4 regions of the Ferrimonas sp. SCSIO 43195 genome follow, and region 1 is predicted to be linked to each of the others. Evidence: predicted binding sites of a transcription regulator. Region 1 holds the regulator's gene; each other region holds the start of a gene.
The links. Region 1 encodes sigma-54, which starts transcription at its own class of promoters, with help from an activator protein. Its sites were predicted from a motif close to GTTGGCACGNNNNTNGNNT; they were not measured.
Positions count from the first base shown of each region.

Region 2: the regulator sigma-54 is predicted to act here: its motif matches at 2,208-2,226, upstream of J8Z22_RS05770 (flagellar basal body rod protein FlgF).
Region 3: the regulator sigma-54 is predicted to act here: its motif matches at 1,887-1,905, upstream of J8Z22_RS17575 (DUF3192 domain-containing protein).
Region 4: the regulator sigma-54 is predicted to act here: its motif matches at 2,507-2,525, upstream of J8Z22_RS05720 (flagellar assembly protein T N-terminal domain-containing protein).

Region 1 is NZ_CP072679.1:4,344,350-4,348,558, reverse strand. Features, by position in the region: gene J8Z22_RS20100 (HPr family phosphocarrier protein) at 19-291, opposite strand; gene rapZ (RNase adapter RapZ) at 288-1,145, opposite strand; gene ptsN (PTS IIA-like nitrogen regulatory protein PtsN) at 1,142-1,588, opposite strand; gene hpf (ribosome hibernation promoting factor) at 1,591-1,878, opposite strand; gene J8Z22_RS20080 (RNA polymerase factor sigma-54) at 1,903-3,369, opposite strand; gene lptB (LPS export ABC transporter ATP-binding protein) at 3,436-4,167, opposite strand; gene lptA (lipopolysaccharide transport periplasmic protein LptA) at 4,164-4,209, opposite strand, start outside.
Region 2 is NZ_CP072679.1:1,170,214-1,174,422, forward strand. Features, by position in the region: gene J8Z22_RS05760 (flagellar hook assembly protein FlgD) at 5-688, shown strand; gene flgE (flagellar hook protein FlgE) at 704-2,104, shown strand; gene J8Z22_RS05770 (flagellar basal body rod protein FlgF) at 2,270-3,010, shown strand; gene flgG (flagellar basal-body rod protein FlgG) at 3,032-3,820, shown strand; gene flgH (flagellar basal body L-ring protein FlgH) at 3,827-4,209, shown strand, end outside.
Region 3 is NZ_CP072679.1:3,811,219-3,815,427, forward strand. Features, by position in the region: gene J8Z22_RS17565 (N-acetyltransferase) at 248-892, opposite strand; gene J8Z22_RS17570 (DUF2789 domain-containing protein) at 1,173-1,403, shown strand; gene J8Z22_RS17575 (DUF3192 domain-containing protein) at 1,462-1,848, opposite strand; gene J8Z22_RS17580 (hypothetical protein) at 2,029-2,310, shown strand; gene J8Z22_RS17585 (MFS transporter) at 2,307-3,800, opposite strand; gene J8Z22_RS17590 (Zn-ribbon-containing protein) at 3,921-4,209, shown strand, end outside.
Region 4 is NZ_CP072679.1:1,162,164-1,166,372, forward strand. Features, by position in the region: gene J8Z22_RS05700 (acetate kinase) at 1-558, opposite strand, end outside; gene yfbV (terminus macrodomain insulation protein YfbV) at 831-1,271, shown strand; gene J8Z22_RS05710 (LPP20 family lipoprotein) at 1,363-1,803, opposite strand; gene J8Z22_RS05715 (FlgO family outer membrane protein) at 1,800-2,420, opposite strand; gene J8Z22_RS05720 (flagellar assembly protein T N-terminal domain-containing protein) at 2,559-3,692, shown strand; gene flgN (flagellar export chaperone FlgN) at 3,732-4,163, opposite strand; gene flgM (flagellar biosynthesis anti-sigma factor FlgM) at 4,156-4,209, opposite strand, start outside.

The DNA of each region.
Region 1 (4,209 bases):
CCGGCGTGGTTGTTTGGGCTACTCGGATTCGTCGAAGCGGGCGCTGAACAGCTCGGTAATGGCGGTCATGGCCGGTTCGGCATCGTCGCCGTCACAGACGATGGTGACCTCCTGGCCCTGACAGGTTTCCAGCATTAGCACACCCAATACGCTGTTGGCGTCGGCGCTCTGGTTGCCATGGATGATCTGAATGTTGGCGTCGTAATTATGGGCCACCTGGGCCAGGCGGGTGGCGGCCCGGGCATGCAGCCCAAGCTTGTTTACCACCCTCAGGGTGCGGGTCAGTTTCATTGGCTGTCGTTGAGTTTCAATTCCCGGTGGCGGACGGAGATGTGTTTCTGGCTCAGCTTAAAGCGGTTTCCCAGTTGCTGGGCGATGTAGACACTGCGATGTTGGCCGCCGGTGCAACCGATGGCCACAGTCAGGTAGGCGCGATTGTTGCGTTCCAGCATCGGCAGCCAGTTTTTCAGGAAACTCTCGGTGTGGTCAATAAAGCGGGCCACTTCGGCTTCCTTGGTGAAATAGCGCTGCACCGGTGCGTCCAGGCCGGTCAGGGGCCTCAGCTTCGGATCCCAGTGAGGATTGGGCAGGAAGCGGACATCGAACACGTAATCGGCGTCCTTGGGGATGCCGTGTTTAAAGCCAAAGGATTCAAACACCAACAACAGGTCCCGTTCGGCCTTGCCCAGCAGGCGGGTGCGAATCTCATCCGCCAGTTGATGCACCGACAGGTTGTCGGTATGGATGCTGTGGTCGGCCAATTGCCGAATCGGCGCCAGCATCTCGGTCTCCGAAGCGATGGCCTGGGCCAGTGAGATGCCGGTCTGCGACAGCGGATGCAGCCGCCGGGTCTCGCTGTAGCGCTTAATCAGGCTGCTGTCGGAGGCATCCAGAAAATAGATTTGCCAGTCGACGCTGTCCGGCAGTCGCTTCAGTTCATCGGGAATGCTTTCTGCCTGCTCTGGCAGGTTGCGAATATCCAGACTGACCGCCAGTGTGGAGCAGCGATCCACCATTTCATTGACCAGGGCCGGCAGCATGCTGGCCGGCAGGTTATCGACGCAGTAGTAGCCCAGGTCTTCCAGAACCCGCAGGGCCACGGATTTGCCTGCGCCGGAGCGGCCGGAGAGGATAATCAGTTTCACGAGGTCACCAGTTGATAGATCTCATGGTCATCGGCCGATTTGCGCAGCGACCGACAGATGTCTTTGTTGTCCAGCACCTTGGCCATGGAGGCCAGGGTCGACAGGTGCTGTTTGCAGTTGTCTTCGGGGACAAACAGGGCAAACAGCAGATCGACGGGTTTGCCGTCGATGGCATCAAAGGGGATCGGCTCGTCGCATTTCACGAATACGGCGATGGCGTGGTCCACGTTCGGCAGGCGGCCGTGGGGCAGGGCGATGCCTTTGCCAATGCCGGTGCTGCCCATCTTTTCCCGGGCCAGCAGGCTTTCAAACAGCTGCTGCGGGTTGACGTCGGTGTAACGCTGGCTGGCCAGCTGAGAAATCAGCTCCAGGGCGCGTTTCTTGCTGGTACCCGGAGCGGCGATGGTGGCACACTCCGGGCTGAGTATCGTCTCAATATCCATGGTCAGTGACGTGAAATTTTCTCTTTATGTTTAAGGACTTGCCTGTCGAGTTTGTCGATCAGACCATCGATGGCGGCGTACATATTGCTGTGGTTGTGGGTGGCATAGACCTCCCGGCCGCTCAGGTGCAATTTGGCTTCCGCGGTTTGCTGCTGTTTTTCCACATTCAGGACCACATGCACGTTGGAGATGTGGTCGAAGTGGCGCTCTAACTTATCGAACTTGGTATGCACATAGTCTCTTAGGGCCGTGGTGATTTCGACGTGGTGGCCGGTCAGGTTAATCTGCATATGGGTTCCTCCTTAGTTAGCCGTTTACAGGCTTTTCCTCTGATTTGAGGGAGCAATAGACAGGGCTTCTCGGTATTTGGCGATGGTGCGCCGTGCGACCTTGATTCCCTGTTCTGCCAGCAGCTCCGCCATCTTACTGTCGCTGAGAGGCTTCCTTGGGTTCTCTGCAGCAACCAATTTTTTAATTAAAGCACGGATTGCGGTGGAGGAGCATTCTCCGCCGTTTTCTGTGCTGACGTGGCTGGAGAAAAAATACTTCAATTCGAAGATGCCACGTGGGGTATGCATGTATTTCTGGGTGGTCACCCGAGAGATGGTGGACTCGTGCATGTCGACCGCTTCGGCGACGTCATTGAGCACCATGGGTTTCATCGCTTCGTCACCGTATTCCAGAAAACCCTGCTGGAACTGAACGATGCAGTTAGCCACCTTCAACAGGGTGTCGTTGCGGCTTTCGAGGCTTTTGATGAACCACTTCGCCTCTTGCAGGTGACCCCGGACAAACTGGCTGTCGGCCTGATTGCGACTGTGGCGACTGAGGGCCGCGTACTGTTCATTGATGCGAATCTTCGGCATGGTCTCCGGGTTCAACTCCACCACCCAGCGGCCTTTTTTCTTTCTGACGGCGACGTCGGGAATGACGTACTGGTCGTTATCGGAGATCAGGGCACTGCCCGGGCGCGGATTCAGGGTCTGAATCAGCTCCATCGACAGCTTCAGCTCCTCTTCGCTGAGGCGGGTTTTGCGCATCATGCCGCGAAAATCCCGGTTGGCCAGCAGATCCATGTGCTCCTGAATCAGCATCTCGGCTTCGGCCTTCCACGGGGTATCGCCGTCAAACTGACTCAGTTGTACCAGCAGGCATTCGCCCAGGTCCCGGGCGCAGACGCCGATGGGATCAAAGCGTTGTACCCGCTTGAGTACCGCTTCCACTTCGTCCAGCTCGACGTCGTCGTCACCCATGGCTTCGAGAATGTCGTCGCTGCTTTGAGTCAGGTAGCCGCGCTCGTCGGTGGCGTCGATGATGGCGATGGCGATGGCGCGGTCGGTGTCCGACATCGGCGTCAGTTCCATCTGCCACAGCAGGTGGTCCTGCAACGAGTCCGAGGTGCTGCCCTGGAACGGCATGTCGTCTTCGCGACTGCCGCTGCTGCTGGAGGTGGGGGCCGAGGTGTAGTACTCGTCCCAGGAGGTGTCGACCTGCAGGTCGTCGGGCATGTCAGTCTGGGACAGGGCTTCGCTGGTGTCGAGGCTGGCGGGCTCTGGGGCCACGTCCAGCTCATTGCCGCTGTCGCTGGCTTCGGGGGCATCCACGTTGGCGGGAGCCGCCAGAAACTCTTCGTCGGCTTCCAACAGCGGGTTGGAGTCCAGCGCCTCCTGGATCTCTTGCTGTAAATCCAGGGTCGACAACTGCAACAGCCGAATGGCCTGCTGCAGCTGCGGGGTCATGGTGAGTTGTTGCCCCAGTTTCAGCTGAAGAGAAGTTTTCATTTACAACAACCCGTCCTTATCCTTGTTTTTGTGTAGTGACATCCAGGTTGCCCTGCCTACCAATTACTATAGCTTGAACTGATCGCCCAAGTATACCGAGCGCACCAGCTTGTTCTCCAGGATGGCGGCTGGCTCACCCTGAGCGATCAACTCACCGTGACTGACGATGTAGGCGTGTTCACACACATCCAGGGTCTCACGCACGTTGTGGTCGGTAATCAGCACGCCCAGGCCCCGGTCTCGCAGGTGTTGGATGATCTTCTTAATGTCGATCACCGAGATGGGATCCACGCCGGCAAAGGGTTCGTCGAGGAGAATGAACTTGGGGTCCGCCGCCAGGGCGCGGGCGATCTCCACCCGGCGCCGTTCGCCGCCGGACAGGCTCATACCGAGGCTGTCGCGGATGTGAGTGATGTTGAACTCCTCCAGCAACTGCTCCAGTTTCTCGACTCGCTGGCTGGTACTCATCCCTTTGCGGGTTTGCAGAACCGCCATCAGGTTGTCGTAGACGGAGAGCTTGCGAAAGATCGACGATTCCTGAGGCAGGTAGCCGATGCCTTTGCGGGCGCGGCTGTGCATCGGCAGCAGGGTGATGTCTTCGCCGTCGATCTGAATGCGGCCGCGGTCGTTTTGTACCAGGCCCACCACCATGTAGAAGGTGGTGGTCTTGCCGGCACCGTTGGGGCCCAGCAGGCCGACGATCTGGCCGGTGCTGACCTCCAGGCCGACATTTTTCACCACTTCCCGGCCCTTATAGGCCTTGGCCAGCTTGTCTGCGGTCAGGGTTGAACGACTCATGGTTGCTGCTCACCTTGCTTAGGGTCTGTCGGTTGCTGTTGC
Region 2 (4,209 bases), 1.6 Mb from region 1:
AACGATGAGCACGATCGACAATAACTACCTCAACTCCCTGAAGTGGGAGGACAAATCCTCTCTGCCGGAGAGCAATAACAACCAGGCGCTGACCCAGGAAGATTTTTTCTCCCTGCTGTCACAGCAGTTGTCGATGCAGGACCCCTTTAAGCCGGTGGACAACGATCAGATGATCTCTCAGATGTCGTCGTTTGCCACCGTCGATGGCATTGGCACCCTCAACGAAGAGATCAAGAACATGAACGCCTCCATGACCTCTTCCCAGGCGCTGGAAGCCAGCAGCCTGGTGGGGCAGAAGGTGTTGATCCCCTCGGATACCGGCAGCAGCGACGGCGTTAACCCGGTTGCCGGTGTCATTGCCGCCCCTGCCGGCGCCGGCACCATGACCGTCAAGGTTAAGGATTCGGCCGGGCAGATTGTTCGCACCTTGGAGGTGCCTGCGGGCAGCGGCGGCAACGTCGACTTCAACTGGGACGGCAACAATGCCGATGGCAAAAAGTTGCCAGCGGGCAACTACAGCTTTACCGCAGAGGCCCTGGTCGGTGGCAAGACCGAGACCCTGCCCGTATTTACCTACGCCCACGTCAGCAGTGTCACGCTGGGCGGAGCAAATTTCGATACAGTCCTTAATCTGCGCGGTGTTGGCGGCATCAAGCTTGCTGATGTATTGGCAGTCGCAGAAGGGTAATCAAGAGGAAAAAGCATGTCTTTTAATATCTCACTCAGCGGCCTGAACGCCGCCCAGAAGGATCTGGATACCACTTCTAACAACATTGCCAACGTCAACACCATTGGCTTCAAGGAATCCCGGGCGGAGTTTGCCGACGTCTACTCGAACTCGCTGTTCACCAACAGCAAGACCAATGTGGGTAGTGGTGTGGCCACCTCCGAAGTGGCACAGCAGTTCCACCAGGGCTCGTTGCAGTTCACCAACAACGCCCTGGATCTGGCCATCAACGGCAACGGCATGTTTGTCACCACCTCGGAGTTTGGCTCCCAGGATTACAGCTTCACCCGCGCCGGTGCTTTTAAGCTCAATGATCAGAACTTCATGGTGGACTCTCAGGGCAACTACCTGATGGCGTTGCCGGTAAACGATGACGGCTCGGTGCAGTCGGTGAGCATCTCCACGACCACTCCGGTGCAGATCCCGCAGACCGCCGGTCAGCCGACCCAAACCTCTCTGGTCAACATGTCCATGAACCTGCCGGCGGGGGATGTGACCCATGATCCGGCTAACTTCGATGCCGCGGATCCCACCACCTACAACAACGCCACCTCGGTGACGGTGTACGACTCCCTGGGTGAGCCACACATCATGACCCAGTACTTCGTTAAACCACCGGGCGGGGCGCTGAACAACAACAACCAGTGGATCACCTTCATGACCATGGACGACAAGCCGGTCAATATTGGTGACGCCGGTGGTGCCACCACCAACGGCACCTGGGATCAGGACGTCGACGGCGACGGCGTGATCACCCTGCCTCCCGGTGGTACCGATAGGCAGAATGTGGCGGCGGTTAACGGCTCCGGCCACACCGGTGCCGTGCTGAGCTTTGACGACACCGGTAACTACATCGGCTCGAACCCCACCATGATTCAGAGTGTGGCCTTGGGCAATACCGGTGCCGGCGTTATCGGCCCCGGTGCCGATGGCACTCAGCGGGTAGAGCTGCGCTTTGATAACCCGACTCAGTACGCCTCATCGTTTGAAGTGACTCAGTTGAAGCAGGATGGCGCCACCGTGGGCCGCCTGACTAACGTCGAAGTTGCCTCTGACGGTCTTATTGCTGCCACCTATTCCAACGGCACCGAGGTGGCGCTGGGTAAGGTGGCCCTGGCCCGATTTGCCAATGAGCAGGGGTTGTCTCAGCAGGGCAACACCTCCTGGAAGCAGAGTCAGGCTTCCGGTGAGGCGCTGATTGGTGAGCCCAACACCGGCACCTTTGGCAGCGTTAACTCCGCGGCGCTGGAGCAGTCCAACACCGATCTGACCACCGAGCTGGTGGATCTGATCAGTGCTCAGCGTAACTTCCAGGCCAACTCCCGAGCGCTGGACATTGCCAACCAGCTGCAACAGAACATCCTGCAAATCCGATAATCTCAGATTGCCGCCCCGGCCATCGGGGCGGCAACCCTTTTCCCCTCCCGGCCGTCGATTTTTCTTAACCGCCCCTGAACCGCCATAAAACCGCCCCTTTCGTTTTGGCATAGCAATTGCATTTATCCAGGCTAACCACAGCAAGCGTCCTCATTGGAGTCACTTTTGGATAACATGCTCTACATCGCCGCAACCGGTGCCAGCCAGAACATGAATGCCCTCGGGGTGCATGCCAACAACCTGGCCAATGCCCGCACCGATGCGTTCAAGGCAGACTTGCATCAGGCCCGCAGCATGCAGGCATACGGTGAAGGCTTACCGACTCGAGTGTTTGCCATGACCGAGCGTCCGGCCACCAATTTCGATGCCGGCTCCATTCAAACCACCAATCGCGATCTTGACGTTGCCATCAAGAATGAAGGCTGGTTCGTGGTGGAAGATGCCGAAGGCAAAGAGGCGCTCAATCGCAACGGCTCGTTGCAGATTGATGAGAGTGGCTTGCTGATGAACTCTCAGGGGCAACCCATCATGGGAGAAAATGGCCCCATCCTGTTGCCGCTGCCCATCGAGAAGGTTGAGATTGCCTCCAACGGCATCATTACCGTCCGTCCCCAGGGGGCGCCGGCCAATGCCATGGAAGAGGTGGCCCAGCTGCAGTTGGTGAATCCGCCTCTGACTTCACTCACCAAGGGCGAAGACGGCCTGTTCCGTAACCTGGAAGGGGCTGCCTATCAGACCGATGTCGAGGTGGAACTGCTCAGTGGTGCCGTAGAAGGCAGCAACGTAAGTCCAGTGCACGAACTGGTGGGCATGATTGAGATGCAGCGCCAGTTTGATATGCAACTGAAGATGATGAAAACCGCAGAAGAGAATGACAGGTCAGCCGCAAAACTCTTGCGGGTGTAACCAGATTAAAGGGACAGCAACATGCAACCGGCACTTTGGATTAGCAAGACGGGCCTCGATGCCCAGCAAACAGAAATCGCCAACATCTCCAACAATCTGGCCAACGCCAGCACCGTCGGCTACAAGAAAAGCCGGGCGGTGTTTGAAGATCTCCTGTACCAGACCATCAACCAGGCCGGCGGCATCAGTGCCCAGAACACCGAGCTGCCCAACGGTCTGACCCTGGGGGCGGGTACCAAGGTGGCGGCCACCCAGCGAATCTTCTCTCAGGGCAACATGCTGACCACGGACAACAGCCTGGATCTGATGATCGATGGTCCGGGGTTTTTCCAGATTCAGATGCCGGACGGCACCATCGCTTACTCGCGTAACGGTCAGTTCACTCTGGACGAAGAGGGGCAGATGGTGACCCCGGGTTCTGGCTACGTACTGGATCCAGGCATTGTGATTCCCGAAGACACTCAGTCCATCAGTGTCTCGGCCGAGGGGGAGGTGTCGGTTCGCACCCCGGGCGTGGCAGAGAACGTGGTGGTGGGTCAGATTGAGATCAGTAACTTCGTCAATGCCAGCGGCCTCGAGCCCATCGGTCAGAACCTGTTTCTGGAAACCGGTGCCAGCGGTGCCCCCATTGCCGGGGTGCCCAGCCTCGACGGCCTGGGTTCCATTCGCCAGGGGGCACTGGAGACTTCCAACGTCAATGTGACCGAAGAACTGGTGAACATGATTGAAGCCCAGCGGGTGTATGAGATGAACTCCAAAGTGATCTCCACCGTTGACCAGATGCTGGCCAACCTCAACCAGCAGCTGTAAGGAGCCGTGATGAGAGTCCTGATTGTGGCCGCCAGCCTGCTGGCGCTGGCCGGATGCACTACCCCGGGCGGCCCGCTGCCCGATGATCCCTACTATGCGCCGGTGTATCCGGACCTGCCGCCAACTCAGGTGGTGACCACGGGCTCCATCTACCAGGATACCTTCTCCAACGAGCTGTACTCCGACATTAAGGCTCACCGGGTCGGTGATGTGATCACCGTGAATCTGGTGGAATCCACCAAGGCCAAGAAAAGTGCCACCAACGAGATGTCCAAAGACAACTCCATGAGCCTAGACCCCATCAGTGCTGGCGGTGCGCCAATCACCATTAATGGCCAGACCATCGACCTGAACTACAAAGAGAAACTGGACTTGTCCAAGGAGGCGGA
Region 3 (4,209 bases), 530 kb from region 1:
CCTCCTGTCACGCATCACTAATTCAGTTCCTAGCCGTTTCCCTTGGCACAACTAAAGTCTACTCAGATCACAGAACTAAACAAGGCATTTTCGCACCATACTGAAGCCGAAACTCAAGATTTCACATTGCGAAAGTCTGACTGAAATACCACTTAATTCATGAACTTAAATGAAAACACCTGTTCGAATTTCGTCAATCTTCGGCCCTTTATCCTACACGCTTGTAAGAGATCTCGCACAAAGGCGATCAGCAAGACTGGGCCAATTCATCCTCACCCGTCTGGGTGCAGTACATTAATTGGCCGCTTACGTCAGCCACGGTCACTTTCTGAAGTCGCTTGAAGCCTTTTTGTTCAAACAGAGCTTCGTGTTCCTGCTGAGACACAAACACCGCCAAGCCATCCACTTCGTGATCGGCCATCAGTTCGATCAGAGACTGCACCACCTGCGCCCCCAGTCCTTTACGTTGATGCTGCGGGTGTACCGCAATCAACTGCAGCAACCAATAGTTGTCGGTGGGCAGCAACCGCTTCAGTTCATCTTCACGCTCAATCCAGTTGCGAGTTGGCGTCCAGCCGGTACCCAAGGCCATTTTCAGGCGCCAGTACCAGTAGCGGCTCTCGCCCTGGGGATACTCTTTATCCACCACACAGGCGACGCCCACCAGCACATCTTCCAAGTAAAAACCGATCACCTTCTGCTGGTGATGCCACAACTCATTCAACTCTTCGCGCATGGCGGCCCGCAGCTTCTGGCCATAGCTTTGTCGACCGAAAGCCTGCTGAAAAAACAGATCATCGTGGTAGGCGTTGTACAACAGCGACGCCGCCACCCTTAACTCTTCTGCCGTCAGATACACCGCTTTTACGGCACTCACTTGCTCACTCTGCATCCATCCTCTCCCAACAAATGCATCATCGCTCACCTCGGCCTCCACTCCGCATCAGGTCATGCCAGGCCACGCCTCGATTCGTCGCCGTTATGACGGAGTGAAGAGCACCAATGACTCTACTAGTTATAAACCCTCCTTTGATAACACAAGATGAGGGATTGGGATACCCCAACCAAAGCACGAGCGAATCCGAATGACGACAATTTAGCGGGTCGGCGCTCGCCGAAGGCGGTTTTGGCCAACTACACTTCATCACACAACGATTTGGGAGCCGTTAATCATGGACACCACTCAAGCCACCCTGCCCCACCTGTTTGAGCAGTTGGGACTGCCCAGCAGCGAGCAAGCCATCAATCAGTTTATTCAGGCCCACCCCCTGGATAGAGCCACGCCCCTGGAGCAAGCGCCGTTCTGGACCGCAGCCCAATCAAGCTTTCTCAGTGAAGAGCGCAATCGCGATGCCCAGTGGAGCGAAGTTATCGATACCCTGGATACCCTGCTGCATAAATAGGCCAGCACAACGACAAGCGCCGGCACGAGGCCGGCGCATTAATACATACAAGCCGTGCTTAGATGGCGTTGTGGTAGGCCTTATCCCCCCAGCCAACCACCTTGCCCTGCTCCAGCACCACCGCCGTGCACTCCTCTTTGGTGGTCTTGCCATCCCCCTTGGTGCGGTGGGTACGATAGAACAGCACCTGCACGTCCTTATCGTCCTGACGATAAAACTCATTAAATTCGGCCGTCCCCAACAGTGCCACCACCTGGTCAACACTCATGCCCGGGCTCAGCTGTGACAGCTTCTTGCGATTCTCTTTCTCCAGCTTAGCCCAGTGACTGCTGGAATCGCTGTCCCAGCTGTCTGACTCCCAGCCGTCACCGCCAACGGCTACCACACAACCACTCAAACCGAACGCCGCCGCCACGACCATGGGCAACAAAACTTTAGATTGCATCTCTGTCTCCTTGAGGAATGATCAGTACCACCTACTAGGAGCAAGTCCTTTGCCAACTATTTAACCAATTGAAAACAAACGGGTAATCAATTTTAACTTGTGGTGGAGTGATAAAATCCGCCACACTGTTGGCTAAAATCACTAACAGTTAGGCTGACCCAACAGGTTGAGGAGGCCCTTATGGATTCCCAGATACAACAGGCACTTGGCCGCCTGCATCGACAGGGGCAAACGGTGTCTCTGGCCACCCTCAAAGGCCAGTTAAGCGGCAGCTACCCGATGCCGGTGTTGATTCAGGCCATCAAACACTACAAGCAGAATCCGGACTCGGTGCTGCAGCTGTCGCCCGAGGTCACTGATGTGCCCCCCGTTGCCGAGCCGGACGATCGCCTCGCCCGGCTGGAACGCCAGATCCAGGCGTTAACCGCCCGAATCGAACAGCTGGAGGCCGAGCGGCGCTAACTCAGCGGATGGCGCTGGAGCCAGCGACCGTAATGAATCAGGCCAGCGGTGGTCACCAAGCCCACCGCGGCCATCAGATACCACACCAGCCCCACCTGACCGGATTGATACAGCTGCTCGGTCAGCACCGAGGCGCTGAATCCGGTCTGCTGCTGCAGATGCTGAAAATACTCCCCCTGAGGAATACCACTGAGCTGCGCCGCCGTCATGCCATGCTGAGCCAGTGCCTCCCTTGCCAGCGTCTCCTTGGCCCCCCAGGCATCGTAAACCCGTGGCCCGATGATCGACTCCGCCACCCAGCCAATACCATAGGGCAGCTCTTTAAACCCCAGATACATCGCCTTTTTGTCATCGGGCGCCAGATTGCCGATGAACTTGGAGGAGGTGGGGCTGGCCAGCATCTCGCCGGAGGAGAACACCAGCACCGCCAGCACGATGATCCAGGCGTAGGTGGACAGCCCCAGGGTCAGCAGTCCCAACGAACATAACAGGGTGCCAGTTACCAGCGACGGCACCGTGCCGATGCGGCCGGCCACCGCCGCATACAGGAAGCACACCAGCATGATCATGCCAAAGTTGATGTTCATGATCCCCTCCGGCAACACCGCCAGGGTATCGGGGTCGATGGCCAGAATGGCCTGCATCAGCGCTCCTGGCTCGGCCCCACCAAACAGGCTGCTCACCAGGGTGCGGGTGTCGACCCAATCTCGAATGTACACCGGCAGCACGTCAAACAGGGCCATGAACATAAACCAGAAGCCGGAGAACAGCAGGGTGTACCTCAGCAGGTGGGGTTGTCGAATCTCCCGCCAGGCGCTGCGCCACATGCCGCTCTGATGCGACACCGCCCGTCGCTGCGCCTTACCCGGTTCCCGGTAGGTCAGCAGCAACAGGAAATTAAGGCTGATGATGGCCGCACAGGCAAAGAACAATTTATCCCAGGCCAGGATTCGCATCTGAGCCGCTAAAATCGGCCCCAACCAGCCGCCAATGTTGACCATCTGGTAAAACAGGCCCCAGGCCATGGCCGAGTTCTCCCGGGTCGAGCACTTAACCAGGGTGCCCTGAATGCCGGGTTTAAAGATGCCGGTGCCAAACGCCAGGGTCGCCGCCCCCAGCAAAAAGCCCCAGAACGACGGGAACAACGCCATGAGCAGATAAGCCGCAATCTTAATCACCGTCGACAGGGCGATGGTTTCCTTGTAGCCGATGCGATCGGCGGTGGCACCGAAGAACACCGGCACAAAGGACTGAAACAGGGCCCAGGCCAGCAAAATCCAGCTGAAGTCGGTCATGGTCAGGCCAAGGCCGCCGGCGGATTGCGCATCGGTGGCATAGATACTGGCGGTGGTTTTGACGCCATAGAAGGCCAGTCGCTCCACCAGTTCCATGCCACCGACCACCCAGAATACGTAACCGAGACTGGCGATGGCGGCACCGATCCCCAGTTTACTGGCGTCGTTCCAGCCACCTGAAGCGGGTTGGGTCATCCTTGAACTCTCATATTTTAGAATAAAGTATACAACCTAGCGATTGCGGCCCCCAGGTACAAGCTTGCCGTCACCGCCAACGCCGTTATAATGGCCGCCCCAACCCAACCGGAGTCCCTCATGTACTTGGTAGAACTGCGTTTCGAATGCTTTGATGACACCACCCTGTCTCAGGTGGAGTACGCCATCAATCAGCTGGTGGAAGCCTGGCGCGCCAATGGCCAGATCCTGGGAAAAGAGTTCCCGGTGATGCAGAACCAGGCCGAGTTTCGACTGCGGGCCCTGTGCCCGGAAGAGGACAGCCTGCATCCGAGGTTTCACTCCGACTGGGTCAAACAACGGCTGGATAAGTTGGCCGATGCCAGCCTGACCCGCCCCCGCCTCAAAGTGCTGGGGCGCGACATCAACA
Region 4 (4,209 bases), 1.6 Mb from region 1:
GAACAGGTGGCTGGTGCCGTGGGCGCCGTAACGACGGATGCCGTGGTCGCGGTACAGGTTCTGTGGGATGGCGTATGCGTAAGCAGTCTTAGGCATAGTCTGGTGGAACGCGGTATCGAATACCACAACCTGAGGCAGCTCGGCGAAAGCGGCTTTAGCAGCACGAATACCGATCAGGTGAGCAGGGTTGTGCAATGGAGCCAGGGCGGCACACTCTTCGATACCGGCAATCACTTCGTCAGTGGCCAGCATGGACTTGGTGTACTTCTCACCGCCGTGAACGATACGGTGGCCGATGGCAACCAGTTGCTCAGCCAGTTCTGGCTTGCTGGCCAGAATGGTGTTTACGATGTAGTCCAGAGCCTCGGTGTGGGCTGCGCCGGCACCCAGAGCGGCTTCGCCCTTGTTGCCATCCAGCTTCCATTTGATACGCGCGTCTTCCAGATTGAAACATTCGGCCAATCCGGACAGATACTCGTCACCTGAAGTAGCATCGATTACAGCGAACTTCAGAGAGGAGCTACCGCAGTTAAGAACCAGAACAAGTTTGCTCATTATTCAAACACCTAAGTGATATACATGCGAACAACCGACTACGCACTCTGGGCGTATAAGTCGATAGCGACTGAAGAGGGTAAGCCAATACAGTATAGACCGCTGAAGAACGTGAACTCGGCCACGGGAATCGGCGGTTATTCGGCTGAATTGCAGCCACCCTCGTAAAAAAGGTATGACCATTTTACCCGAACTTTTCTCAAGAAGCAGAATCAGGACGTGTTACACTTAACAAATCTGTGATCAGTCTCGCGTTGTCCATAGGAGAGTGAAGCATGACCTTTTTTGAAACATTGCGATGTGGCAATGACTACATGAAGGAGTGGCCGAAAGCCGCCCAGCTGGCGCCGTTGTTTCCGGAGCATCGGGTCATCCGTGCCACCGAGTTGGCGATTCGAGTCATGCCTCCAATTGCGGTGTTTTGCTTCTGGCTTCAGTACCAATCCATGGGGGCCACCAGCTTGCCCCAGGCAATAGCCAGTGGCTTGTTTTTATTGAGCTTACCCCTGCAGGGACTGTTCTGGTTAGGCTGGCGGTCTCAACAACCCTTGCCTAAGCCTTTGTTGGTATGGTGTGATGATTTGCGCTCGAAAATGGTGGCGGCCGGTGAACAAATCGCCCCTTTCGGCGCGTCGGCCCGATACCTGAATATGGCCAAGTTACTGCGCAGAGTGTTTACAAAAATCGAGCGGGGAGAGTGGCAGAGGTTTGATTAACAACTGAGCGCACTCGAACCCAGATCACAAAAAGGAGGCGATGGCCTCCTTTTTTGTGGGGTTTTTGTGGGAAGAGTGTTCGATTTTGGTGTCAGTAGTACACCACACTTTTTATTCGCTGTTTCGGCGCCTGCTGAAACAGTTGCCAGACTTTCTCATAATCCAGCTTCAATTCCGCCACGTAATTGTCCCCCACCGGATAGATTCGAACCACTTCCGCGCCGCGCACCAGGCCGTCGATTTGAGTCTCAAATCGATCCCCCTGCAGCAGTTGCTGATCGATGGCGCTGGTACCCGACACCCTGACTCCGTAGATCTGTTCCGCCAATTCCCGGTAGGCATCCAACTTGGCGGCTCGCATCGCCTGCTGTTGGCGCAGAGCGGGCGTGTCTCCTTGTTGCGACGAGATCGGAGCAATGCCCTTGGCGGTCAGGATTGGGAATGAGGTTGGGGCCACCGTCTCGTACTCGACGTAGGCGTTGTTCTGGCAACCGGCCATGACCAGAGCGACGGCAAGGATCCAGCTTCTCATGGGGTAACCTCTCTTACCGGGGTGCGACCCGGTTGTTCATCGCGAATCAACTGACCCTGCTGTTCCGTCACGCTGTAGCTGGGCTCCAGATAGCCGGCGGACTCCTGCCAGGACAGAAACGCCTGAGAGGTCGATACCACCCGGTTATTGGCAATGTCCACCAGCCGGGTGTTGATGATGACCCCATCGCTGTCCTGGCTCAGGGTGGCAACCAGCACCTGATTGACCGGCAGATTGGCCTCCAGGCGCTGATAATCGCGACTGAGAATCAGGTTGCCCTGCTCAGAGACCCGAATCTGTTTGCTGCTGTTGAGCTCCACCAGGTTGAAGCCCCGCTGGTGCAGGGCCGACAACAGCCCTTCACCGAGTTGCCGGGGCAAGCGGCCGCTGGCGTTGATGTTGTTCAGCCACACCGGGGTGGTGACGGCGATCAGCTGTCGTTTATTCAACAGGTCGTGGTTGCGCTCCAGATCTTCGGCAATGCGTGCGGACAGGTGAATAAGGGCACTGCTGTGCGGCAAACCTTTGCCGCTGTCGGAGTAGTCCGGCAATGGGGGCTCCGGTGGGGCAGCACAGGCCGTCAGTAGCAGGAACAGAACACCAATAGCCGCTTTCATCACTGTCTCCGTATTAAGGGCGCCTGTCAGGCGCATCGTTTGTTAATGGCTTATCGGCCTAAAACTCCAGGGCTTTAATTGCCATTGTCGGCACGAGCATTGCATTATTTACGCCAACTGCATCGAGGAACACGACAGATGATCAATCGGCGAACCACCGCTCTGCTCCTGGCCGGCTGTCTGGGCATGCCAGCCTGGGGACAATGGACGACATTAACCGGAACCGCTCCCGTGGCGGGGCAGGGGATGGAACAGGCCCGTCAGCAGGCGATCAACAACGCCCTGAGCCAGGCCAGTGGCGACACCATGGTGGTGGAAACTCTCAATAACGGGGTGCTGAGTCAGGGCAGCGAACCGCTGAGCCAGGTCGGTCAGTATCAGGTGATTGCCGAACACGTTCGTGACGACGTTCTGGAAGTGACGCTGCAGGCCGACGTTCGCAGTATCGGCAGTCAGTGCGACGGCGCCGGATTCCGTCAGGCAATCACCGTGCCTCGGGCGCAGGTGGTGCACCGGGAGCAATTGGTTCCGGGCAGCCTGTATGAGTTTGATGCCGCGGTCAGTCGCTTACTGGCCAACACCCTTAATGGGGAAGCGCGTTCCCTGTTTGCCCATTTGCGCCCGGACATCAGTTTTGATTCGAATCAGCTCAATCAACAGTATCAGGGGGCCTGGGCGCAGGAGTTGACCATCAAGGACAACAGCCAGTACATCGCGGTAGTGCGAATCGATGATGTGACGGTGGACCCCCACAAGCCGCTTCTGGGCTGGTTTTCTTACGATCGTAACCGCTACTTCGGTGCCGATCTGTCGGTGTACGACGGTCTCAGTGGCCAGTTGGTGTGGCAAAACCGCTACCGGGCCCAGGGCGACTGGCCCTACGAGCGCACCGATGCCGTCAACATCGCCAGCAGTCAGTTCTGGAACAGTGAATACGGTCAGCAGATTCGTCAGACCGTGACTCAGATGGCCCAGGATCTGGATGCCACCCTGCGCTGCCGCCCGTTAAACGGCCGGGTGCTGGCGGTTAACGGCGAGCGGGTCACCTTTAACCTGGGCAGCCGTCATGGAGTGCGGGTCGGGGATCGACTGACCCTGCAGAGCCGACAACAGGATCAGCAAAGCTGGTGGCCCCAGCAAAATGGCAAGGAAGACCGTTTGCTGGTGGAGCAGGTTCAGCGGGAGCAGGCCATCGGCCGGTTGCAGACCGGTGCCAGTTACACCGCGTGGCAGCCTCAGGATCTGGTTCGGGCCAGGGGACAGAGTCGGTAACGGTGATGTCTAGGGGGGCGGCGAAACAGCGCCGGGTGATCAGGCCTTGATGGCCTTGCCCAGGCGGTTGCCGCTGCTGGTGGTGCCTGACTGGTTATAGGTCAGAGAGTTGGCGCTTTTGGTGCTATTGAGGATCTGCTGCAGCCGACTGAGGCTGGCCAGGGTCTGGTCCGCCAGCTGACTGTTTTGTTGATTGAACATCTGGCATTGCGTCAGCACCGAACGGCATTGTTCAATGCCCTGACGGGCCTCGGCATCATTGGCCAGTTGCGCCACATCCGGGTGGCCGGCCAGAGCCGTGTCTGCCGCATTAATGGCGTCCAGCTGTGCCAGCTTCTCCCGCAGTAGCGATTCGATGGCATCCGCGTCTCGCTCCACCAAAGCCTGGTGTTCTTGTTGCAGCAGCTGTTGCAGTTGTTGTAGACGCCCTTGCTGGGCATCGATTAACTGCAGAAGTTCTGGATTAACCACGGCCGGTCAGTTCACTTTCAAACTTGGACAGATTGCTGGCCAGTTT